One region of the Vibrio sp. Vb1574 genome, then DNA from elsewhere that is predicted to be linked to it. Evidence: predicted binding sites of a transcription regulator. Region 1 holds the regulator's gene; the other holds the start of a gene.
What was found. The regulator CRP, encoded in region 1, controls carbon source genes, mostly activating them, when cyclic AMP is high. The targets are predictions, from matches to a motif close to TGTGANNNNNNTCACA.
Positions count from the first base shown of each region.

Region 1 (4,652 bases):
CTCTGATAAATATGGTGATTTGGATGCCACGGTTTACACCATCATCCAGTCAGCGTTTATCAGTGCTGGGCAGCGTTGTACGTGTGCTCGTCGTTTGTATGTGCCATTGGGTGAAAAAGGCGATGCGCTTATCACCAAGCTCGTCGAAGCGACACGCAATATTCGCGTAGACCAACCATTTGCAGAACCTGCGCCATTTATGGGACCGCAAATTTCGGTCGCGGCAGCCAAGTTTATTCTTGATGCACAAGCTAATCTACAGTCTCTTGGCGGTGAAAGCTTGATTGAAGCGAAAGCAGGAGAGGCGGCGTTTGTTTCTCCTGGCATCATTGATGTAACGAACATTGCTGAGTTACCAGATGAAGAATACTTCGGCCCACTTCTGCAAGTGGTGCGTTACGAAGGGTTAGACAAAGCCGTGGCGCTAGCAAACGATACGCGCTTTGGCTTATCTGCTGGTTTGGTCTCAACCGACGACCAAGAATGGGAATACTTCGTTGACCACATTCGTGCAGGTATCGTGAACCGTAACCGCCAGCTCACTGGTGCAAGTGGTGATGCGCCATTTGGTGGTCCGGGAGCGTCGGGTAACTTGCGCCCAAGCGCTTACTACGCAGCAGATTACTGTGCGTACCCAATGGCATCAATGGAAGGTCAAGAGACTGTCTTGCCTGCAACATTGAGTCCAGGTGTAGCGCTATAAGTTTTAATAATAGAGTCGCAACTATGCATTGCGGCTCACCTTGCCGGCGCATCATTTAGGTATGGGTTGTAGTGATCGTTGGCAGAACACGAAAAGTGAGCAAAGACTCGGAAAAGCGTGTTGACTGACTGGCATTTACCGTCACAGGTTGATGGTTGCTCGTTCATTATTCTGGACAACTTTTGTTGTGAACGAGCAGCCAACTTCCGCTTACCTTTAAACTCTACATCTCGTAACAAGGAGTCGTTATGACGCCCGATGTGTTATTTGAATCGCTATGGCAAGATTACATTCAACGTCTTTGCCCTTCGGCTGCTAAAGTGCATCAGCTGCTTCAAGAAGATGAGCCTCTGATTAATGATCATATAGCTTTACGTACCTTCAATATCGCGCCTCTTGGTATTGAAACTCTAGCTAAGCCATTTGTAGCTATTGGTTACAAGGCGTGTGGTGATTACGTTTTCGAAAGCAAAAAGCTGGTTGCTAAGCACTATGAGCACCCAGATCCGAAGCAACCTAAAGTATTTATTAGTGAGCTAAAAGTTGAAGAGTGCTCTCCTGAGCTACAAGAGATTGTGAAAAATTTGGTGGCACAAGTCGATGCTGACAAGCTGAACGATAGCGCATTCTTACATGGTGGACGCTTGTGGGATTTAAGCTTTGCTGATTACCAAACGTTGGCTAAAGAAAGTGAGTACGCATCTTGGCTTGCGGCGCATGGTTACGGAGCAAACCACTTCACGGTGAGCGTTAACCAGCTCAATGAATATGAAGAAGTGAAGCAGGTAAACGATCATCTGCGTACCGCTGGGTTTACCATTAATGAAAATGGTGGTGAAGTGAAGGGCACTCCTGAGGTGTTGCTAGAGCAGTCATCGACCATGGCAGATAAAGTAGCGGTTCGTTTTAGCGAAGGCACTGAAATTATCCCTGGCGGGTTTTATGAATTTGCTAAGCGCTATCCGATGGAAAATGGTGATTTGTACCCAGGTTTCGTGGCCGCTTCAGCTGACAAAATCTTTGAAAGTACGAATGGCTAAGTTTTAGGGTTAACCTGTTAAGCTTACTCATTAGTGTTCGCTGCACCCTATCTCATTTGGTCATGAGTAAATAAAAAGCCACCAATGTTGCCATTGGTGGCTTTTATAATTTTGTTCGTGTCACTCTAGTTCGAGATTAACGAGTACCGTAAACCACGATGGTTTTACCGTGAGCAGAGATTAGGTTCTGCTCTTCTAGCATCTTCAAGATACGACCTACTGTCTCACGAGAACAGCCAACAATTTGACCGATTTCTTGACGAGTGATCTTGATTTGCATGCCGTCTGGGTGAGTCATTGCGTCTGGTTGTTTTGCAAGGTTCAGAAGCGTCTGAGCGATACGACCAGTTACGTCTAGGAACGCCAGGTCACCCACTTTTTGGCTAGTTACTTGAAGACGACGAGCCATCTGCGCAGAAAGACGCATTAGGATGTCTGGGTTTACTTGGATAAGCTGACGGAACTTCTTGAAAGAAATTTCAGCAACTTCACAAGGAGATTTAGCACGAACCCAAGCTGTGCGCTCTTGGTCTTCCTCGAATAGACCAAGTTCACCAATAAAGTCTCCTTGGTTTAGGTAAGAAAGGATCATCTCCTTACCTTCTTCGTCTTTGATAAGAACCGCAACAGAACCTTTAACGATGTAGTACAAAGTTTCTGCCTTTTCGCCCGCGTGAATTAGCGTGCTCTTTGAAGGGTACTTATGAATATGACAGTGTGAAAGAAACCACTCTAATGTTGGGTCGGTTTGAGGTTTACCTAGAACCATAATATCTCACTTCCTCTGCAGGGTACGCTTGCGCTATCCATATTTTAGCTAAGCCTGAATTAGGCCTACTAGAATAAGAGCACTTTTTATATGCTGCAAGCTCTCTTGTGTTTCGGTAAGAAATAGTATCCTTTTTCGAAAACGATTTCTTGATTTTAATCGTGCCATGATTGAGATTTTGTAAGCAAAACTGTGCACATGATCACGGTATGAAAAGTAAACATCTTCGCAGGCAGGTTTTTAGCCAATTTTCCCTGTTTCGATGAGCTGTTGTAGGATAGGCCGAACTATGAGCTCCATTGCAAAGCTCATCTTACCGCCGGGTACGACAATCGTGTTGTGGCGTGACATGAATGAGCCATCAATCATGGCCAGCAGATATGGGAAGTCGACATTCTTGATACCGCGTAGGCGAATCACCACAAAACTCTCATCCAAACTAGGGATGCCTTTTGCATTAAGTGGGTTGGAAGTATCAACGGTCGGTACGCGCTGGAAGTTGATGTGAGTACGAGAAAACTGCGGAGTGATATAGTTGAGGTAATCGTCCATGGATCGCACGATTGAGTCCATTACCGCTTCACGCGAATGGCCGCGATCGCGAGTGTCACGTACGAATTTTTGTATCCACTCTAAGTTTACAATCGGCACCATGCCGATTAAGAAATCCACATGTTGAGCAACATTAACATCGCCATCGACCACGCCACCATGTAACCCTTCATAAAACAGAACGTCGCTGTTTTCGGGTAAGTCTTGCCACGGTGTAAACGTGCCTGGCATTTGATTGTAGGGAACCGCTTCGTCAAACGTGTGCAGATAACGGCGCACGCTGCCAGTGCCGTCATGCCCGAACTTACGGAAAAACTCTTCTAATCCCGGGAAGTCATTAGCTTGTGGGCCAAAGTAGCTAATGTGTCGACCTTGCTCGCGGGCTTTGCGAATTTCGATGTCCATTTCTGGGCGAGTAAAGCGATGGAAGCTATCGCCTTCAACCCATGCGGGTTTAACGTTCATCATATTGAACATTTTACGGAAGGCTTCAGATGTAGTGGTCGTGCCGGCACCGGACGAACCAGTAACCGCAATAATTGGGTGTTTAGCTGACATGACAAACCTTGTCGAAAATTACTTACCTGTAATGTGCAGTAGAGTTACTACTGCACGGTCGATATCCCACTATAGCACGTAACAATACCTTGTCATCGAGTGGGATACGGTAAAATGTGAAGGGTCTAAAATTTTGTTTTATGTTGAATATCGACGGTTTCGTGTAGCTCAGAGAACACGATAACCGCTTCACCTTTTTCCAATTGAGCTTTAACTTGATCAATTTTGTCTTGCAAAGAAACCTCGACGGTTCCGTAATCCGTTCCTTCGCGTAAGACGAATTCACGAATTAAGTTTTCCAATGTTTCCGGCGCAATGTCTTGCCATGGAATGATCATAAATACCTCTAACTTTTATGATGAGCGGCTAGTTTACTGCGTTCGTTGCTTGGATACAGCAGAAAGGTAATCTGCGGCGATACTTTCGTAATACGCGGGCAGCGCTTCCTCCAACCAAAACTTAGGTTTTAACGCCGTTCCTGTTAGGAAGCCAACATGGCCACCGTGTTCAAAGAGACGGTAATCAATGTTATCTGGCAGAACAAACTTCGGTATCACATCATCGGTCATGAACGGATCGTCTTTGGCATGGATGATCAGTGTGGGTAGCGTGATTTGCTGTAGTTTACTTAAGCCAGAGCATTGGTCGTAATAATCTTGTGCGTCTTTAAAGCCATGCAATGGTGCGGTAATCAAATCATCGAATTCATACAGCCGTGTGACACGTTTGATTGAGTTGTAGGACAGCGCCAGCTCGCCATGCAGTAGATGATGCTTTTGTAACGCGTTACGTTTCAGTGAAGAAAGCAGATAACGGCGATACACTTTTGAAAAGCCTTGTTCTATACGGTTCGCACACGCCGCTAGGTCTAAAGGCGCTGAGATAATAGTCGCTGCATTCAAAATAGGGTGGTCTTTATATTGGGCTAAATAATTCGCCAACATGTTACCGCCAAGAGAAATACCAACCGCAACTTTGGGGTTATCAGGAAAGCGTTGCTCAAGGTGCTCTAAGAAGTGGCGGGCGTCAG
Region 1 covers NZ_JAWOTC010000031.1:35,204-39,855, forward strand. The annotation lists gene astD (succinylglutamate-semialdehyde dehydrogenase) at 1-703, shown strand, start outside; gene R7O12_RS17085 (DUF1338 domain-containing protein) at 952-1,743, shown strand; gene crp (cAMP-activated global transcriptional regulator CRP) at 1,880-2,512, opposite strand; gene R7O12_RS17095 (phosphoribulokinase) at 2,753-3,622, opposite strand; gene R7O12_RS17100 (YheU family protein) at 3,748-3,960, opposite strand; gene R7O12_RS17105 (hydrolase) at 3,994-4,652, opposite strand, start outside.

Region 2 (4,652 bases), on a different contig from region 1:
CAAGAGGGTCTTCTACGTTACCGCGAGCCAAAATTGTTTGGTATTTTTGGTCAATTCGCTCTCTGAGGTGATGAGAAGGTTCCGCAAGCGGCTCACTTGCTTCCGCTACGTACTCCTGGGAAACAAAACGAGACACCTCATCGTAAGGGTTATGATCGAGAGTTGCGATTGGCTCTTCATCAGCGGAATAATTGACGTGCTGGCAAAGAATATAGCCAGAATGCGCTTCGCCAGAAACAATCCAATACACACCATTATTGCTGTTCGGTTGCAATGCAATATAGTTTGAGGCCAATTCATAATGCGTTGCGTGGTTTACCCAGCGCGCATCAATGGTTGCCAGCTTGCGGCGGCAGCGGCTAGCTATATGGTCAACATGATCGTAAAAGGTTTTTGGGTTAATACTAAGCTTGCGGCAGATTTCTCGTACGGAATATCCCGTAAACAATAAACCCATCAAGTTCTCTTGAAATTGAAGCTTCTTGTTGGCACCAGACCACTTGTCGACAAAGGTACTTTGACACACTTTACAGCGGTAACGTTGGCGATCGCCACTGTAACCGAAAGCGTGATAGAGGTGTTTGTGAGTGTGGACAGAAAGTCCAAAGTTGTCGCAATCATCATTACGGCAAGCAGGCAACCCGTCACTGTGGACGTGCCGCAGGCGATGAAGTTCGTTCACGACATCGCGATTATTAAGTAAGGGGGGGAAAGCTCCACATTCACGGCATACCATCGCCGGACGCTTAGGGTTCGCATGTTGCAGAACGTAACGCTTTGCATCACTCAATCCAAAGTTGTCACACGCCAATGTTTTACAAAAGTTGAGTTGTAACCCATCTGCGTCTTTTGGCAGTTCGCCGTTAGACACAATCGCCCCCTCGGGATAATTCGGGCAGCCAGCATAACTCTGGCTGCAAATTATTACTTACTATTTGTTCTTAGATGTTGATTGCAGTTTCTAGTGCAACTTTCATCATGTCGTTGAACGACTTCTGACGCTCTTCTGAGCTTAGTTTTTCACCACGGATGATGTGGTCAGAAACTGTCAGGATAGTCAGTGCTTTCGCGCCTAGGTCAGCTGCTACGCCGTAGATACCAGCCGCTTCCATGTCTACACCTAGGATGCCTAGTTTTTCCATCTTCTCGAAGATGTCTGCTTCTGGTGTGTAGAACAGGTCTGCAGAGAATACGTTACCTACTTTTACAGGCACTTCCTGAGCGCGCGCTTGGTTAACTGCTTCTTCTAGAAGACCGTAATCAGCGATTGCTGCGAAATCGTGGTTGTTGAAACGGATACGGTTAACTTTAGAGTCTGTAGAAGCACCCATACCGATAACAACGTCCATTAGTTTCACGTCGTCACGTACTGCACCACAGCTACCTACACGGATAACGTTTTTCACGCCGTATTCAGCGATTAGCTCGTGTACGTAGATACAGCAAGACGGGATACCCATGCCGTGGCCCATTACAGAAACTTTTTTGCCTTTGTAAGTGCCAGTAAAGCCGAACATGTTGCGAACGTCACAAACTTGTTTCACATCTTCTAGGAACGTTTCAGCGATGTATTTAGCGCGCAACGGGTCGCCTGGCATTAGAACTGTTTCAGCGAAATCACCTGGTTGTGCGTTAATGTGTGGGGTTGCCATAAGTGCTCTCCAAAGTTTTGTTTTGATAAAACGCCTCTATTATAGAACGCTATTACCAATTCTGTTGAACTTGTTCGTTTTCGTTGAGGCAATAATATCGGGACGTACAGTAGCCCCTTGAGAGCTTAGTCACAAAAACCACGCATTTAGAAACTGCAACTACTATTGATAACCAAATCTGTTGAAATCAAAAGAGCAATCGATTTGCTTTTGAGCAGTTTGTCGATTGCGCGCACAAATTCTTTGTTTTTGGGCCAAACTTTTTTCTGACAGCTGGTTGATCGAAATACTTTCGAGTGAAGTAAAACGATTAAATTGTACAACTTATTTTCTTGTACAATCTGGAAAGGCTTGCTATAAGTTATACAACAAAACTTTTTGTATAGGGATGCGTCATCATGGAATCTTCAATCAAAGTAGGTATCAGTTCGTGTGTTTTGGGTGAACGAGTGCGTTTTGACTCTGGTCATAAGGTGAGCAACTTTGTGACTAAAGAGCTCAGCCCGTATTTTGACTTTGTTTCGGTATGCCCTGAAGTCGGCGTAGGTATGCCAGTACCCCGTCCAACAATTCGTCTTGTTTCTAATGAAGAGCGTGTTGCATTGGTTGAAACCAAAAATCCAGAAAATGATCATACCGACAATATGCTCACTTACTCGGCCAATAAAGTAGATGAACTTCAAAGCGAGCAGCTTTGTGGTTACATCGTTTGTGCCAAGTCACCAACTTGTGGCATGGAGCGAGTCAAGGTTTACAGCAAGAACAGTGCTGCGAAAGAAGGTGTTGGCTTGTATACACAAACATTGATGCAAAAAATGCCTTGGTTGCCTGTTGAAGAGGATGGCAGACTTAACGACCCTGTATTGAAAGAAAATTTTATTACTCGAGTATTTTGTCTAAATGACTTTTACGGCTCGATGGATGGTGAGCCTACTCGTGGCAAAATCATCGACTTTCATTCGCGCTACAAACTGACGTTAATGGCACACCACCCAGAGTCATACCGCTCCCTTGGCCGCTTAGTCGCTGATGTCGCTAATTATGAAATTGAAGACTTTTACCAAGAGTATCGTTTAGGACTTATGAAGGCGTTAACGAATCGGGCTAGCCGCAAAAACAACACAAATGTGTTGATGCATTTACAAGGGTACTTCAAACGCTCACTAACTAAAGAAGAAAAAGAAGAGTTAGCGACAGTGATTCACGACTACCGTATCGGAATGCTGCCTCTGCTAGCACCACTTACATTGATTAAGCATTACTTAAATACTTACCCAGACGAGTATTTAGCAAAACAGAAGTTTTTAGAACCGTATCCGCAGGAGATGAGATTACGCTATGGTTTGTAGTTCAGAAGAAAAACTATACGCGATCCGAGATGTCGCAGAAATCACGGGTGTAAAACCAGTTACGCTGAGAGCTTGGCAACGAAGATACAACTTGATCCAACCTCAGCGAACTGAAAAAGGACACAGACTTTATCGCCAGCAAGATCTCGATACGATTCGCGAAGTCCAGAGCTGGCTCGCGAAGGGGATTTCGATTGGTAAAGTGAAGGGGCTGCTAGGAAAAAGCGCCGATGTCGAAGTCAAAAACGAGGTTCGCACACTCGAAGAAGTTGAAAACATGCTGCTTGCGCTGTCTACCCTGAATCGAGGAAAAGCAGAGAGTTTACTTGCCTCTGTTCTTAAAGAGTATCCACTAAAACTCGTTATTGATCAGTTTATTAGCCCAGTATTTGATGCGCTAGACATGGTGAAAGGATCGCTGCGATCTTTACAGGTCGGGTTATTTCAGACTTGTTTGATCACTCGACTTGCCCTTGTTATCGATTCTGAAAACAAAGCCGCTTCCAAAGGAAAGTGTCTGCTCATTAGCTTTGAACAAAACAGAGAGTCTGAGAGTTGGATTCAAGCAGCGAAGCTTTGCGAACAAGGGTATCACACGACTTTGATCGATAAGGTTGATGATGTTTCTGGTCTACTAGATCACGAGGTCGTTGAAAATGGTTCGTTTATCTACCTTTTCTCCAACAAAGCGCTAGCTGCTAAACAAGTAGCGTCCATCAAAATGCTTCACGCACAGTTAGGTGATCGGATGGGGTGCTCTGAAGTGATAGAGAAATTACACCTAACTTAGTAGACAAAAGATAGGAGCTACCATGATTTTAGTATGGTTTCGACGTGACTTACGTACGTTAGACCACACGGCACTCAAAGCGGCATTTGATTCAGGGCAGCCTGTCGTCGCTTGCTTTATCGCGACGCCAGAGCAGTGGCGGGAGCATCACATGGCGCCGATGCAGGCAGACCTCATTGCTCGTCGCTTAGCTTGTCTTAACGAGGAGCTTGAAAGCCTTAATATTCCCTTTTTGTACAAAGAGGTACCGTCGTTTTCCGATTGTACAGATGTGATTAGTGGGTGGGCGGAAACACTTGAAGCCACGTCTGTCATGGCAAACATTCACTATGAGGTGAACGAACGAGAGCTCGATACACAAGTAAGTGAAGCGTTAGCTTCTCACGATATCGAATTTGAACTGTTTCATGACAAATGTGTGCACGCGCCAACGACGGTTCTTAATAAGCAAGGCGAATATTTTAAGGTGTTTACGCCATTCAAGCGTGCTTGGTTAACGCAGTTCCATATGCCGACGGTAGTAAAACCTCACGAGCAAGCGCCACTCAATAAAAAGGTACTCGAACAATTAGAGTCGGCTCGATTTAATTCAAGCTTCACATTTAGCTATCCTCGAGAATCCAGTGAAGACTGGCTGGCTTCGACTAATGATATTTTGAAGCAGCTTAGGGAATTTGCACGGGAGCGCAGTGACGCGTATCAAAGCGAGCGAGACTTTCCAGCTATTGATGGCACTAGCCAACTGTCTCCATACCTTGCGATTGGCGCGCTATCACCAAGGCAGTGTATTGCTCGTTTGTATGCTGAAAATCAACAAAATGACCTTACAGAAGGGAAAGCAACTTGGTTAAGTGAGATCAT
Region 2 covers NZ_JAWOTC010000042.1:11,189-15,840, forward strand. The annotation lists gene R7O12_RS19575 (hypothetical protein) at 1-871, opposite strand, end outside; gene deoD (purine-nucleoside phosphorylase) at 942-1,652, opposite strand; gene R7O12_RS19585 (YbgA family protein) at 2,051-3,001, shown strand; gene R7O12_RS19590 (MerR family transcriptional regulator) at 2,991-3,791, shown strand; gene phrB (deoxyribodipyrimidine photo-lyase) at 3,814-4,652, shown strand, end outside.
Region 2: the regulator CRP is predicted to act here: its motif matches at 1,771-1,786, upstream of deoD (purine-nucleoside phosphorylase).